Regions from separate parts of the Xenophilus sp. genome, predicted to be linked through region 3. Evidence: predicted binding sites of a transcription regulator. Region 3 holds the regulator's gene; each other region holds the start of a gene.
What was found. Region 3 encodes sigma-54, which starts transcription at its own class of promoters, with help from an activator protein. Its sites were predicted from a motif close to TGGCANGNAANCTGCTTT; they were not measured.
Positions count from the first base shown of each region.

Region 1 (5,161 bases), on a different contig from region 3:
CGGCGCGCGCCTCCAGGCCGGCGATGGCCAGCTCGTAGATCTCCCGGTGCTCGGCGTGCACGTCGCGCTCGCTGCCGGGCAGGCCCATCGCGTAGCTGCGGTAGCGCTCGCTGTGGCGCGACAGCAGGCGCAGCACGTGCAGCGTCCACGGCGAGGCATGGCCCGACAGCAGCGCCTCGTGGAAGCGCAGGTTGAGCACCTCCCACTGGCGCCGCCGGCCGGGCGCGATCGGCCGCTCCTCGGCCGACAACGCCTCGTAGGCCGCCGTCAGGGCGTTGCGCCAGGCCGCGTCGCCGTGCCGTATCGACAGCCGCAGCGCCTCGGTCTCGATGTGCACGCGCAGCCGCGTGATGTCCTCCAGCTCTTCGATGGCGATGGGCGCCACGCGAAAGCCGCGCTGGCCCTCGGCGCTGACCAGCGCGTCGCTGACCAGCCGCGTCAGCGCCTCGCGCAGCGTGCCGGCGCCCACCTGGTGCGCCACGCGCAGGTGCTCGATGCGCAGCTTGCTGCCGGGCGCCAGCCGTCCTTCGATGATGGCGTCGCGCAGCGTGGCGTAGGTCTGCTCGATCAGCGTGCGGGAGCCGTTGGTGTCCGGCGCGTCGTTGGCGGGCAGGGCCCGCAGGGGCAGGAATGAACGTTTGGCCATGTTGTGTCAGGAGGCGTTGCGCGCGCGCTCCTGCAGGCGCGAGAGGCGGTAGCTCAGCTGCGGGCGCGTGATGCCGAGCGCGCGCGCCGCCGCGGCCAGGTTGCCGCCGGCGCGCTGCACGGCCTCGCGGATCAGGGCGTCCTCCATCGCGTCCAGCGTGAGGCCGCTGCGCTGCAGCGCCTCGTAGAGCCCGGCGGGGGGCGCGCACACGGCCGGGCTTTCCAGCTGGCCGGCGGCGTTCAGCGTCAGGGCGTCGGCCGAGGGCGCCTGGGGGAACAGCATCGGCGCGTCCACCAGCTCGCCGTGCACGGCCAGGATCACGCCGCGCTCGATCAGGTTCTCCAGCTCGCGCACGTTGCCCGGCCAGTCGTGGTGGCGCATCGCGGTCATCGCCAGGTCGGTGAAGCCGGCCACGCGCTTGCCGTGCGCGGCGGCGTACTGGTGCAGCAGGTGCATGGCCAGCGGCTCGATGTCGTCCACGCGCTCGCGCAGCGGCGGGATGCGGATCGGGTAGACGTTCAGGCGGTAGAGCAGGTCGCGGCGGAAGCGGCCTTCCTCCACCGCCTTCTCCAGGTCGACGTTGGTGGCGGCCACCACGCGCACGTCCACCTTGCGCGGCTGGCTGCCGCCCAGGCGCTCCACCTCGCCCTGCTGCAGCACGCGCAGCAGCTTGGCCTGGGCGGGCAGGGGCAGCTCGCCCAGCTCGTCCAGCAGCAGCGTGCCGCCGTGCGCGCGCTCGAAGCGGCCCACGCGCGCCGCGGTGGCGCCGGTGTAGGCGCCTTTCTCGGCGCCGAAGAGTTCGCTCTCGATCAGCTCGGCGGGCAGCGCGGCGCAGTTCACCGCCACGAAGGGCTTGTCGGCGCGCGGGCCCATGGCGTGCAGGGCGCGGGCGAAGCGCTCCTTGCCCACGCCGGTCTCGCCGGTCAGCAGCACCGTCACCTGCGTCGGCGCGGCCTTGCGCAGCAGCGCCACCGTCTCCTGGAACGCGCGTGAGCGGCCCAGCAGCGGGCCCTGTTCGTCGGCCGGCTCGAGCTGCGTGCGCAGCGCCTCCACCTGCGACTGCAGCTCGTCCAGGCGCACCAGCATCGAGTCGGGGTCGTAGTCGCGCGCGAGCTGCTCGCCGTCGGGCCACTCGTGCACGAAACGGCCTTCGATCAGGCAGTGCTCGGCGCCGCAGGCGGTGCACTGCACTTCCTTGAACAGCGCCGGGCGGCGGAAGAAGCCGCTGGTGTAGCCCGAGGCGTAGCCCAGCAGCATCCAGCACACGGGGGCGTCCTGCGGGCCGAAGTCGCGCTGGTGCACCTCGGCCTCCCAGCTGTGGTCCCACTGGAAGACGCCGTGGAAGTGGCCGGCCGCCTCGTCGAGGTCGAACACGCGCGGCGTTACGCGCACCATGCCTTCGAGCATGTGCAGCTGCGGGCCGACCGAGAAGGCGTCGAACAGCGGGGCGTCGGGGCGCACCTGCCGTGCCAGCAGCGCGTCGCGCTCGCCCGACGCGTAGCCCGCGCGCATCAGCAGGCGGCGCGTGTGGGCCGGGCCGATGCTGGCCATCAGCTCGCGGCGCAGCGCCTGGATGGCCGCCGCGTGGACCAGCAGCATGCGCTGGCCCGACAGCCAGATGCGACCGTCGACGGTGGAGAAGTGCACCAGCCGGCGCAGGTCGTCGTCGGAGGGCAGGGGCGGGATCGGCGGCGGCATGTCGGAAAGTATCGATAAATTGACCCGAACCGTCCACCCGGGGCAATCCCTCGACAGCTCCGGATTGATCTTTTCATGCAGCCGCCCGGCGGGGCTTCATCAAATCATCATGCTGCTGCGCAGCAATCACGCCGCGCCGGCGGGTGCGATCCGCCGAAACGCCGCCGATGCCGGCCGGGACAGGCCGATTCCTAGGGGCAAACCCTCAATTTATCGACATTTTCGGGTGACTGGCACGCACCGTGCAAAACAGGCTGCGCACGCCGACCTCACGAGAACGCCATGTCCATCCCTGCCACCGACCCCCCCGCCTGCGACCTGAGCCAGCGCTTCGTGCGCGTGCTGAGCCGGCGCGACAACGGCTTCGTCGAGTTCGCGTTCTCGCTCGGCTGGCCCGAGCTGTCGGTGGACCTGCTGCTGCCCGAGCCGGACTTCGAGGCCTTCTGCCGCACGCACCGGGTGCAGCAGCTCGACGACTGAATCCCTTCACCCCGAGGAGACAACGCCCCATGAACATCGACCTGCAGGCGCGCGAGATCCAGCCGCTGCGCCAGACCTTCGCCCGCGTGGCGGCCTACACGGGCGACAAGCCCGCGTCGCGCTACCTCGAGGCCACGCTGGGCGCGCAGCCCGCGGCGAACTTCCACTACCGGCCGACCTGGGAGCCGGAGTTCGAGCTGTTCGACACCGGCCGCACGGCGGTGCGCATGGCCGACTGGTACGCGCTGCGCGATCCGCGCCAGTACTACTACGCCACCTGGACCATGGCCCGCGCGCGCCAGCAGGACGCGATGGAGTCCAACTACCAGTTCGTCGAGTCGCGCGGCCTGGTGGGCAAGATGTCCGACGCGCTGCGCGCCAGGGCCTGCGCCGTGCTGATGCCGCTGCGCCACGTGGCCTGGGGCGGCAACATGAACAACTGCAACGTGTGCGCGCGCGGCTACGGCACCGCCTTCACCGCGCCGGCCATGTTCCACGCGATGGACCACCTGGGCGTGGCCCAGTACCTGACGCGCCTGGGCCTGGTGATGGACGAGCCCGGCGTGCTGGAGGCCGGCCGCAACGACTGGCTGCAGGCGCCGCGCTGGCAGGTGCTGCGCCGCTATGTCGAGGACACGCTGGTGCTGCAGGACCCCTTCGAGCTGTTCGTGGCGCAGAACCTGGCGCTCGACGGCCTGCTGTACCCGCTCGTCTACGGCCAGTTCGTCGACGAGCACCTGGCGCTGCAGGGCGGCACCGCGGTGGCGATGCTCACCGCCTTCATGCCCGAGTGGCACGACGAGAGCGCGCGCTGGATCGACGCGGTGGTCAAGGTGGCGGCGGCCGAGTCGCCGGAGAACCTGGCGCTGATCTCCGGCTGGTATGCCGCCTACGCCCAGGCCGCACAGGCCGCGCTGGCGCCGGTGGCCGACCTGGCGCTGGGCGAGCAGGGCGCCGGCGCGCTGCAGGCCGTGCGCGAGGCGCTCGACGCCCGCGCCCGCAAGGCCGGCCTGGCCGTCTGAGGAGCACGCCATGAGCAGCAGCATCTCCAACGTCTTCATCGCCTTCCAGGACAACGAGGAAGCGCGCCCCGTGGTCGAGGCCATCCTGGCCGACAACCCCGATGCCAGCGCGGCGCACACGCCGGGCCTGGTCAAGATCGACGCCCCCGGCCGGCTCACCATCCGCCGCGCCACGATCGAGGAGCAGACCGGCCGCGCCTACGACCTGCAGCAGATCCACGTCAACCTCGTCACCCTCTCGGGCCACATCGACGAGGACGACGACCAGCTCACCCTGAGCTGGAGGCACTGAACCCACACATCACAGGAGACACACGCATGGACACCCGCGTCGCCAAGAAGAAGCTGGGCCTGAAGGAGCGCTACGCCGCCATGACGCGCGGCCTGGCCTGGGACACCAGCTACCAGCCGATGGACAAGGTCTTCCCCTACGACCGCTACGAAGGCATCAGGATCCACGACTGGGACAAGTGGGAGGACCCCTTCCGCCTGACCATGGACGCCTACTGGAAGTACCAGGGCGAGAAGGAGAAGAAGCTCTACGCCGTCATCGAGGCTTTCGCGCAGAACAACGGCCAGCTCGGCGTGGCCGACGCGCGCTACGTCAACGCGCTGAAGCTCTTCATCCAGGGGGTGACGCCGCTGGAGTACTACGCGCACCGCGGCTTCGCGCACGTGGGCCGGCACTTCACCGGCGCCGGCGCGCGGGTGGCGGCGCAGATGCAGTCGATCGACGAGCTGCGCCACTTCCAGACCGAGACGCATGCGCTGAGCCACTACAACAAGTACTTCAACGGCATGCACCAGGCGAACCACTGGTTCGACCGCGTGTGGTACCTCTCGGTGCCCAAGTCCTTCTTCGAGGACGCGCTCACCGCCGGGCCCTTCGAGTTCCTCACCGCCGTCAGCTTCAGCTTCGAGTACGTGCTGACCAACCTGCTGTTCGTGCCCTTCATGTCGGGCGCGGCGCACAACGGCGACATGTCCACCGTCACCTTCGGCTTCTCGGCGCAGAGCGACGAGTCGCGCCACATGACGCTGGGCATCGAGTGCATCAAGTTCATGCTGGAGCAGGACCCGGCCAACGTGCCGATCGTGCAGAAGTGGATCGACAAGTGGTTCTGGCGCGGCTACCGCGTGCTGACGCTGGTGGCCATGATGCAGGACTACATGCTGCCCAAGCGCGTGATGAGCTGGAAGGAAGCCTGGGAGATGTACGCCGAGCAGAACGGCGGCGCGCTGTTCAGGGACCTGGCGCGCTACGGCATCCGCGAGCCCGCGGGCTGGAAGGCCGCCTGCGAGGGCAAGGACCACA
Region 1 covers NZ_JBIQNC010000006.1:3,309-8,469, forward strand. The annotation lists gene ACIY1X_RS02320 (GntR family transcriptional regulator) at 1-646, opposite strand, end outside; gene ACIY1X_RS02325 (sigma 54-interacting transcriptional regulator) at 653-2,344, opposite strand; gene ACIY1X_RS02330 (phenol hydroxylase subunit) at 2,627-2,824, shown strand; gene ACIY1X_RS02335 (phenol hydroxylase) at 2,854-3,846, shown strand; gene ACIY1X_RS02340 (MmoB/DmpM family protein) at 3,869-4,138, shown strand; gene ACIY1X_RS02345 (aromatic/alkene/methane monooxygenase hydroxylase/oxygenase subunit alpha) at 4,165-5,161, shown strand, end outside.
Region 1: a site for sigma-54 is predicted at 2,576-2,593, ahead of ACIY1X_RS02330 (phenol hydroxylase subunit). Genes of this name have one in related genera too.

Region 2 (5,161 bases), on a different contig from region 3:
GAGCGGCTTTATCCCGAGTGAACGTGATGGTGTGCGCCGGGCGCCGCCGGCTTTGCTCCTATCATCGATTTCGCAGCCGGCCGGTGCGCAGGGCGCCAGAAGCCAGAACAACCATCCCGCCCCGCCCGTCCTTGAAACTTTCCGCCGCCGGCCTCATCTGCCCGCCACGGCGGGCCGTCGTGCCCCTCTCACGGAGAAACCCACCTTGAAACGCATTCTTCTGTTCGTCATGACCAACGTGCTGGTGGTCGCGGTGCTCGGCATCGTCGCCAGCCTGCTGGGCGTCAACCGCTACCTCACGGCCAACGGCCTGAACCTGGGCGCGCTGCTGGGCTTCGCGCTCGTCATGGGCTTCGGCGGCGCGATCATCTCGCTGCTGCTGTCCAAGACCATGGCCAAGATGGGCGCCGGCGTGCGCCTCATCAACGAGCCGCAGTCGCCCGACGAGGCCTGGATCGTCGCCACCGTGCGCAAGTTCGCCGACCAGGCCGGCATCGGCATGCCCGAGGTCGGCATCTTCGAGGGCGAGCCCAACGCCTTCGCTACCGGCGCGTTCAAGAACTCGGCGCTGGTGGCCGTGTCCACCGGCCTGCTGCAGAACATGACGCGCGAGGAGGTCGAGGCCGTGATCGGCCACGAGATCGCGCACGTGGCCAACGGCGACATGGTGACGATGACGCTGATCCAGGGCGTGATGAACACCTTCGTCGTGTTCCTCTCGCGCGTGATCGGCTACGTGGTCGACGGCTTCCTGCGCCGCGGCAGCGACAACAACTCCGGCCCCGGCATCGGCTACATCGTCACCACCATCGTGCTGGACATCGTGCTGGGCTTCGCCGCCGCCATCGTGGTGGCCTGGTTCTCGCGTCAGCGCGAGTTCCGCGCCGACGCAGGCGCCGCGCAGCTGATGGGCCGCCGGCAGCCGATGATCAACGCGCTGGCGCGCCTGGGCGGCCTGCCGGCCGGCGAGCTGCCGCGCTCGGTGGAGGCGATGGGCATCACCGGCAAGCTGGGCAGCCTGTTCGCCACCCACCCGCCGATCGAGCAGCGCATCGCGGCGCTGCAGAACGCCGCACCCGGCGCCTATTGATCCGCCGCGCGGCACCCGCCGCGATGCCCCGTCCTCCGAAGGCCGCCCCGCGCGGCCTTCGCCGCGTTCAGGGCCGGCCCAGGCCCAGGCGCCGCGCCAGCCGCTGCAGGTTGCCGCGGTCCATGCGCAGCTCGCGCGCGGCGGCGGCCCAGCGGCCGCCGTGGCGCTGCAGGCTGTCCTCGATCAGGCGGCGCTCGTAGGCCAGCACGGCCTGGCGCAGGCCGGGGGCCTCGGCCTCGTGGGCCGGCGCCGGCGCGGCGGGCGCATGCGCCGGCGCGGCCGCCGCCACCGTGCCGGCCAGGTCCGCCGCCCCTAGCGTGAGCATGCGCGCGCGGCCCGGCGCGGTGGCATGCGGCGTGCGGCTGAGGGCGCGCAGCACGCCGCGGCTGATGAGGTGCTCCAGCTCGCGCACGTTGCCGGGCCAGCTGCGCGCCAGCAGGGCGGACTGGGCGGCCGCGTCCAGGCGCAGCCCCCGCAGGCCCAGCCGCGAGCGGTTCTCCTCCAGGAAGAAGCCGGCCAGCAGCAGCACGTCGCTGTCGCGCTCGCGCAGCGCGGGCACGTGCAGCGGGTACACGCTCAGGCGGTGGTAGAAGTCGGCGCGCATGCGGCCGGCGCGCACCTCGGCCGCCAGGTCGCGGTTGGTGGCGGCGATCACGCGCACGTCCACCCGGTGCTCGCGGTCCGAGCCCAGGCGCTGCAGCTGGCCGCTCTGCAGCACGCGCAGCAGCTTGGCCTGCACCGGCAGCGACAGCTCGCCCACCTCGTCCAGGAACAGCGTGCCCTGGTGCGCCTGCTCGAACTTGCCGCGGCGCTCGGACAGCGCGCCGGTGAAGGCGCCGCGCGCGTGGCCGAACAGCTCGCTCTCGACCAGGTTGTCGGGCAGGGCCGCGCAGTTGATGCTGACCAGCGGCCGCGCCGCCCGCGCCGACTGCGCGTGCACGGCATGGGCGACGAGCTCCTTGCCGGTGCCGGTCTCGCCGGTGATCAGCACGTTCAGCTCGCTGGCCGCCACCAGCGCCACGTCGCGCTGCAGCTGGCGCATGGCCGGGCTCTGGCCCAGCAGCATGCGCTGCGCCGACGCGGGAGGTTCGCTCGGCGGCGCCTGGTGCGCCTGCGCCCGCAGCTGGCGCAGCCGCTCGGCCGTCGCCACGGTGGCGGCGGCCAGGTTGCTGAAGGCCTGCAGCACGTCCAGTGCGGCCGGGCCGGCGAAGCGCCCGGCGTCGAGCGCGTCGAGCGTCAGCAGCCCCCAGGGCCGGCCGCCCGCCTGCAGCACGCAGCCCATGCAGTCGTGCACCTCCAGGGCGGCGTGCGGCTGCGCGACCAGGCCGTCGTAGGGGTCGGGCAGCGGGCTGCCGGGTGGGAAGCGCAGGGCCTGCCCCGCCGCCAGCAGTTGGGCGAAGCGCGGGTGCTCGGCGATGCGGAAGCGCCGCCCCAGCGCGTCGGGCACCAGGCCGTCGATGGCCACCGGCCGCAGCCATTCGCCCTCCAGCCGCAGCAGCGCCGCCGCATCGGCCGGCAGCACGGTGCGCAGCGCGGCCAGCAGGCGCCGCAGGCGCTCGTGCTCGGGCAGGTCCTCGGCGAGATCGGCGACCAGGGGGACCAGCGCGTGCAGGGTGGCGGATGTTGTCATTTCGATCATTTTGCTATCGGATTGACGGCATCCGGAAGATGTCAATTTGACTCGGTTACGCGTAAACCCTTGGTGGGCAAGGGCGGCCCCGCCGGGCACGCGGCATGCATGGCAGCGGGCGTTCACTTTCCCTTTGTTTCGCCTGGAACCTGCTCCCTATGCTGACCGAACGCCAACGCGCCATCGTCCAATCCACCGTGCCCCTGCTCGAAAGCGGCGGCGAGGCGCTGATCACCCACTTCTACACCACCCTGCTGGGCGAGCACCCCGAGGTGCGCCCGCTGTTCAACATGGCGCACCAGCACAGCGGCGCCCAGCCGCGGGCGCTGGCCTTCAGCGTGCTCATGTACGCCAAGCACATCGACCGGCTCGAGGCGCTGGGCGACCTGCCGGCGCAGATCGTCAACAAGCACGTGGCGCTGCAGGTGCAGCCGGAGCACTACCCCATCGTCGGCGCCTGCCTGCTGCGCGCCATCCGCGAGGTGCTGGGCGCCGAGGTGGCGACCGACGAGGTGATCGACGCCTGGGCCGCGGCCTACCGGCAGCTGGCCGACGTCCTGATCGCCGCCGAGCGCGACGTCTACGACCGCACCGCCGCGGCCGAGGGCGGCTGGCGCGGCGAGCGCGCCTTCCGCGTCGAGAAGAAGGTGCAGGAAAGCGCCGAGATCACCTCCTTCTACCTGGTGCCGGCCGACGGCGGTCCGGTGATGGCGCACCTGCCGGGCCAGTACATCGGCCTGCGCGTCGCAGTGGACGGGCAGGAGCAGCGCCGCAACTACTCGCTGTCGGCGCCGGCCAACGGGCGCAGCCTGCGCATCAGCGTCAAGCGCGAGGCTGGCGGCAAGGTGTCGAACTTCCTGCACGACCGGGTGCAGGCGGGCGACACGCTGGCCGTGTTTCCGCCGGCCGGCCACTTCACGCTGCAGCACAGCGAGCGGCCGCTGGTGCTGATCAGCGGCGGCGTCGGCATCACGCCCACGCTGCCGATGCTGGCCACCGCGCTGGGCGCCGACCGGCCGGTGACCTTCATCCACTGCGCGCGCGACCGCGCCGTGCACGCCTTCCGCGAGCGCATCGACCAGCTCGCGGCCGAGCACCCGCTGCTCACCCGCTACTACTGCTACGACCGCGCCGTGCCCGAGGACGAGGTGGACGCCGAGGGCTACCTGACCGAGCAGCGGCTGGGCGAATGGCTGCCCGCGTCGCGCGACGTGGACGTGTACTTCCTCGGCCCGCGCCCGTTCATGCGCCTGATCAAGCGCGCCCTCAAGCACCTGGGCGTGCCCGAGCGGCAGGTGCGCTACGAGTTCTTCGGGCCGGCCGAAGCCTTGGCCTGAGCCAGCAGCCGGCGCGTCTCGTCCAGGTCCATGCCGTACATCTCGGCGAAGGCCTCCAGCGTCGGCTGGCCGCTGGCCTCGAAGGCGCGCTGCAGCGCCTCGCGCCGCGCCACGCGGCGGCCGTGCTCGGCGAAGGCCTCGTCCAGCAGCAGCAGCGCCTCGGGGCGCGAGACGCGCACCTGCTCGGTGTAGGCCGCGCGGTCCAGGCCGCTGGCCTCGATGGCCTCGGCCAGCCGGGCCACCAGCTTGGGCCGCAGGTCCTCGTTCGGCGTGCGCGCCTGGCGGCGGCGGTACAGCTCGACGATCGCGTGGTGCACGTGCTCCGGCGCCACCGGCTCGACCACCTGGCCGTCCAGGCCGTGGCGCGGCAGGCGCTCGGCGATGGCCTGCAGGTAGCGCCCGGAGCGGGCATGCAGGCCCAGCGCCACCTTCAGCTCGTCGGCGGGCAGCTCCTCGGGGTGGCGCGCCAGCAGCTCCTCGTACACGCCGCGCTGCAGCGGCAGGAAGCGTGCGCCGAACAGCTTCGGGTACAGCGCCGCCAGTTTCTCCAGCAGCGGATGGACCTTGCGCTCGGCGCCGGCCGCTTTGGCGGAGTTGCCGCCGCGGCGGCGGCCTTTGTTGTTGTTGCGCGGTGCCGGCGGGGCGGCCTCGGGCGCGGCGGTGTCGGGAGAGGCGTCGGGAGCGTTCATGTCGTCGTCGGCAGGGCGGGCGAAAGGGGTTCAGGAAGAGGCGCTGGAGGGCTGCGGCCCTAGGCTGCGCGCGATCAGCAGGCGGAAGGGCAGCAGCATGCCGACGCCCACCGCCAGCTTCACCGCCAGGTCGCCGAGTGCCCAGGTGATCCACGGGCTGCCGGTGCCGGCGAAGCCGATGCCCCAGAACACGGCGCTGTCCAGCAGCGCGGCGGCGACGGTGGCCGCCAGCGGCGCGCGCCACCAGGCGGCGCGGCGCAGGCGGTCGAACACGCCGATGTCCAGCCATTGCGAGGCGATGAAGGCGGTGCCCGAGGCCAGGGCGATGCGCGCCGGCGCCAGCACGAGCGAGGCTGCCACCGCCACCGCGAAGCCCACCCACGCCACGCGGCGCGCGATGCGCGGCCCGAAGCGG
Region 2 covers NZ_JBIQNC010000044.1:96-5,256, forward strand. The annotation lists gene htpX (protease HtpX) at 206-1,090, shown strand; gene norR (nitric oxide reductase transcriptional regulator NorR) at 1,158-2,720, opposite strand; gene hmpA (NO-inducible flavohemoprotein) at 2,879-4,057, shown strand; gene ACIY1X_RS09425 (ProQ/FINO family protein) at 4,021-4,746, opposite strand; gene ACIY1X_RS09430 (VUT family protein) at 4,777-5,161, opposite strand, start outside.
Region 2: a site for sigma-54 is predicted at 2,859-2,876, ahead of hmpA (NO-inducible flavohemoprotein). Genes of this name have one in related genera too.

Region 3 (5,161 bases):
GAAGGTCTTCCAGGCCATCCACCAGGAGCGCCAGCGCCTGTTCGGCGACGAGGCCATCCTCGCCTGGGCCGGCCAGCAGAGCGGCCTGGACGCCAAGCAGTTCGCCGACACCTACAAGTCCTTCAGCGTGGCCGGCAAGGTCAAGCGCGCCACGCAGATGACCGACGCCTACAAGGTGGCCGGCGTGCCGGCGCTGGGCGTGGCCGGCCGCTGGTACGTGGACGGCGAACTGGCCGGTTCGCTCGGCCGTGCGCTGCAGATCACGGATTCCCTCATCGGCCAGGCCAGAAAGTGAACCACCCCCAGTCTTCGCGGACTTCGTTCCGCTTCGCCAACCCCCTCGAGGGGGCACACGCGACGGCCCGGCGGAGCCGGTTCCGTGCGTGTTCCCGCATGGCCTGCTCCGCGGCCTCCTGATTGGCGGCAACGCCCCTGCCCAAAGCCCGCGCCCGCGGGCTTTTGTCCTTGAGGGCCGTCCGTTCCGCGAAAGGTCGCGGCATACAATGCCAGCAAGTTTCGTGCCTTTATGACATTCCCCTTGATGCACCTCCCCGCCGCCTCCTTCCGCCGCCTGGCCCGCCTGCTGTTCCTGGGCACGGCCCTGGCCCTGGCCGGCGGCGCCGTCCAGGCCGAGAAGGCCGACCGCACCAAGCCGATGAACATCGAGGCCGACAACATGCGCTACGACGACCTCAAGCAGACCAGCGTGTTCACGGGCAGGGTGGTCGTCACCAAGGGCACCATCATCATCCGCGGCGCCCGCATCGACGTGCGGCAGGACCCGGACGGCTACCAGTACGGCGTGGTCACCGCCGCGCCCGGCCAGCGCGCTTACTACAAGCAGAAGCGCGACGCCGGCACCGACGAGTGGATCGAGGGCGAATCGGAGGTCATCGAGTACGACGGCCGCGCCGACAACGTGAAGTTCATCCGCCGCGCCGTCATGCGCCGGCTGGTCGGCGCCAGGGTCAACGACGAGACCACCGGCCCGCTGATCGTCTACGACCAGAGCAACGACACCTTCACCGTCAACGGCGCGCCGCTGCCGCCGGACGCCAGCGTCTCCGCCGGCCAGCCCGGCGGCCGGGTGCGCGCGATCCTGACGCCGCGCGCGGCCAGTGAGCCCGGCAAGGGGGCGCCGGCCGCCCCCGCCGCGCCCGAGGGCGAACGGGGCCTGCGCCCCAGCACCACCCTGGACGGCCAGGGGGCGCGCCCGTGATCGAGGCCGCCAACCCCGCGGCCGAGTCCGCCCCCGGCAGCCGGCTGGAGGCGCGCGGCCTGCAGAAGAGCTACGGCAGCCGCCGGGTGGTGCGCGACGTCTCGCTGGACGTGCGCAAGGGCGAGGTGGTCGGCCTGCTGGGCCCCAACGGCGCCGGCAAGACCACCTCCTTCTACATGATCGTCGGGCTGGTGCGCGCCGACGCCGGCGACATCAGCATCGACGGCGAGCAGATCGCCCACATGCCCATCCACCGCCGCGCGCGCATGGGCCTGTCGTACCTGCCGCAGGAGGCCTCGATCTTCCGCAAGCTCAATGTCGAGGACAACGTGCGCGCCGTGCTGGAGTTGCAGCGCGAGCCCGACGCGAACGGCCGCATGGTGCCGCTGTCGAAGGCGCGCATGGACGAGCGCCTGACCGAGTTGCTGACCGACCTGCGCGTGGACCACCTGCGCGATTCGCCGGCGCTGGCCCTGTCGGGCGGCGAGCGGCGCCGGGTGGAGATCGCCCGCGCCCTGGCCACCCAGCCGCGCTTCATCCTGCTGGACGAGCCCTTCGCCGGCATCGACCCGATCGCGGTGATCGAGATCCAGCGCATCATCAGCTTCCTCAAGGAGCGCGGCATCGGCGTGCTCATCACCGACCACAACGTGCGTGAGACGCTGGGCATCTGCGACCACGCCTACATCATCAGCGACGGGCATGTGCTGGCACAAGGCACGCCATCGGAGATCGTCGACAACGTCGAAGTGCGCCGCGTGTACCTGGGCGAGCACTTCCGCATGTGAACGAGGACCGCACGGCATGAAGCAGGGCCTGTCGCTGCGGGTTTCGCAGCACCTGGCGCTCACGCCGCAGCTGCAGCAGTCGATCCGCCTGCTGCAGTTGTCCACCCTGGAGCTGGCGCAGGAGGTCGAGCAGATGCTCGACGACAACCCCTTCCTGGAGCGCCAGACCGAGGAGGCGCAGCGCGAGGAGTTCGGCCTGGACAGCGCCGACGCGCCGCAGCCGCGCGAGGAGCGCGAGGACGCCGAGCCGTCCCTCGCCGTGCCGGGGTCCGACGGCGCCGTCGCCGGCGGCGATGCCGACGCGCCCGTGGCCGATGCCGTCGACGCCGAGCCCGACTGGGAGGGCGACGGCAGCGTCGACCTGGCGCCCGACGACAGCGAGTGGGGCGGCGACGCGCCGCCGCGCAGCAGCGGCAGCGGCGACGACGACGAGCGCGCCGACGCCACCGAGCTGGCGCGCAGCCACGAGTCGCTGCAGGAGCACCTGCACCGCCAAGCGCTGTCCCTGCGACTGTCGCCGGAGGACTCGGCCGCGCTGCGCTTCCTGATCGAGTCGCTCGACGACGACGGCTACCTGGAGGACTCGCTGCCCGCCCTGGCCTCGGCGCTGGCCGGCGACGACAACGACCAGTTCGACGAGCTGGTGCACCACTTCCAGGTCGCGCTGGGCCTGCTGCAGAGCCTGGAGCCGGTGGGCGTGGGCGCGCGCGACCTGGGCGAGTGCCTGGCCATCCAGCTGCGCGCCGGCGCCGCCGACGACGAGGGCGACGAGGACGCGATGGAGGTGCGCAAGATCGCGCTGGCCATCTGCAAGCAGCCGATGGAGCTGCTGGCGCGGCGCGACTTCCGCCGCCTGGCCGCGCTCACCCGCGGCAGCGAGGACGAGGTGCGCCAGGCGATGCAGCTCATCGCCAGGCTGGAGCCCAAGCCGGGCCGGCGCTTCGTCGACGTCGAGCGCAACGTCATCGTGCCCGACGTCATCGTCACCCGCAGCGGCCGCGGCGCGAACATGAAGCTGCGCGTGCAGCTCAACCCCGACGTGATGCCGCGCCTGCGCGTGCACGACATCTACGCCGGCGCGCTGAAGGCGCACAAGGGCGAGGGCGGTCAGGCGCTGTCGCAGCGGCTGCAGGAGGCGCGCTGGTTCATCAAGAACATCCAGCAGCGCTTCGACACCATCCTGCGCGTGTCCAACGCCATCGTCGAGCGGCAGAAGAACTTCTTCGTGCACGGCGAGCTGGCGATGCGCCCGCTGGTGCTGCGCGAGATCGCCGACGAGCTGGGCCTGCACGAGTCCACCATCAGCCGCGTGACCACCGCCAAGTACATGGCCACGCCCTTCGGCACGGTGGAGCTGAAGTACTTCTTCGGCTCGGCCCTGGGCACCGAGACCGGCGGCAACGCCTCCAGCACCGCGGTGCGCGCCCTCATCAAGCAGTTCGTCGGCGCCGAAAGCGCCAAGAAGCCGCTGTCGGACAGCCAGATCTCCGAGATGCTCAAGGAGCAGGGCATCGAGTGCGCGCGCCGCACCGTCGCCAAGTACCGCGAGGCGCTGCGCATCGCGCCGGCGAACCTGCGCAAGGCGCTGTAGGGCCTGCCCTCCGCCCGCGCGCCGTCAGTGCTGCGTGACGACGATGGGCGCGCCCTTCGTGATGATCATCGTGTGCTCGTACTGCGCGGACAGGTTCCCGCGGGCGCCGGCCAGCGTCCAGCCGTCGGAGGTCTCGGTGACGGTGCGGCTCTTGGTCGACAGGAAGGGCTCGATGGTGATGACCATGCCTTCCTGCAGGATGCGCCGGTCCGCGGGGTCGAAGTAGCCGGCGATGTGGTCCGGCGCCTCGTGCAGTGCGCGCCCGACGCCGTGGCTTCCGAGGTTCTCGATGACCTTGAAGCCGTACGCCTTCGCGGTGCGCTCGATGGCCCCGCCGATGCCGTTGACCGGCTGCCCCGCCCGGGCACGCTTCATGGCCTCGGCGAGCGCCGCGCGGGTAGCGTGGCACAGGCGCGTCTTCTGCGCCGTGGAGGGCGGCACGACGGTGGTTCCGCCGGTGTCGGCGAAATAGCCGCCGAGTTCCGCAGACACGTCGACGTTCAGGACGTCGCCGGCCCGGATGACCCGGTCCCCGGGAATGCCGTGCGCCGCCTGCTCGTTGATGCTGATGCACGTCGCGGCCGGGAAGCCGTAGGTCAGCCTCGGCGCCGACTGCGCGCCGTGCTCCTCCAGGAGCCGTTCGCCGAGCCGGTCGAGTTCGCGGGTGGTCATGCCGGGTTCCGCGGCATCGAGCATCCGCTGCAGCGTCAGCGAGACGATCCTGCCGATGCGTTTCAGTGCGACGACGTCGTCTTGGGTTTCGATGGTCATGAAGGGTCCTGTTGCGTCGGGGCCGATTCTGACCCGATGCCGGCGCCGTGAAAACAGCGCCGCCGGGCCGAGGTCGAAGCTCGCGCCCGGCGGCGGCTGGAATGGGACGCCTCAGCCTTCGTCCAGCAGATGGCGCTTGTCGGCCACGTCGGCCCAGGCGTCGGCATCGGGCAGGGCCCCGTGGCCGCGGACGATCAACGGCCAGACCTTGGCGAGCCGCGCGTTCAGCGGCAGGAAGTCGCGCTGGTCCGGCGGCGTGTCCTCGTCGAAGAAGATCGCGTGCACCGGGCACTCGGGCACGCACAGGGCGCAGTCGATGCAGTCGTCGGGGTCGATCGCCAGCATGTTCGGCCCCTCGCGGAAGGCGTCGACGGGGCAGACCTCGACGCAGTCCGTGTACTTGCAGCGGATGCAGGCCTCGGTGACGACGTGGGTCATCGCGCGGGCCTGCCCCGAATCAGCGGGCTGCGGGCTGCAGCAGCGGGTCGGCGTGTCCCGCCGCGCTGCGCCCGGCCAGGCCCAGCACCACCTGCCAGGCCATCGCGACCGCGCCGACGATGAACACTACGTCGCCGAAGGTGCGCACCCAGCGCAGCGTCACCAGGATCGGCTGCTGCATGAAGGCCTCGCTGCGGGCGTACCACAGGCCCTCGGTCACGCTGGCGTGGAACTGGATGAAGCCGATCGGCAGCAGGCTGGTGGCGATCATCAGCACCAGGCCGGCGTTCAGGCCCCAGAAGGCGGTCTTCATCAGCCCCTCGCTGAACACGAATTGCGGCCGCACGTAGCGCA
Region 3 covers NZ_JBIQNC010000101.1:10,435-15,595, forward strand. The annotation lists gene ACIY1X_RS15525 (thiol:disulfide interchange protein DsbA/DsbL) at 1-295, shown strand, start outside; gene lptA (lipopolysaccharide transport periplasmic protein LptA) at 527-1,219, shown strand; gene lptB (LPS export ABC transporter ATP-binding protein) at 1,216-2,007, shown strand; gene ACIY1X_RS15540 (RNA polymerase factor sigma-54) at 2,024-3,598, shown strand; gene map (type I methionyl aminopeptidase) at 3,623-4,369, opposite strand; gene fdxA (ferredoxin FdxA) at 4,481-4,807, opposite strand; gene ACIY1X_RS15555 (nitric-oxide reductase large subunit) at 4,827-5,161, opposite strand, start outside.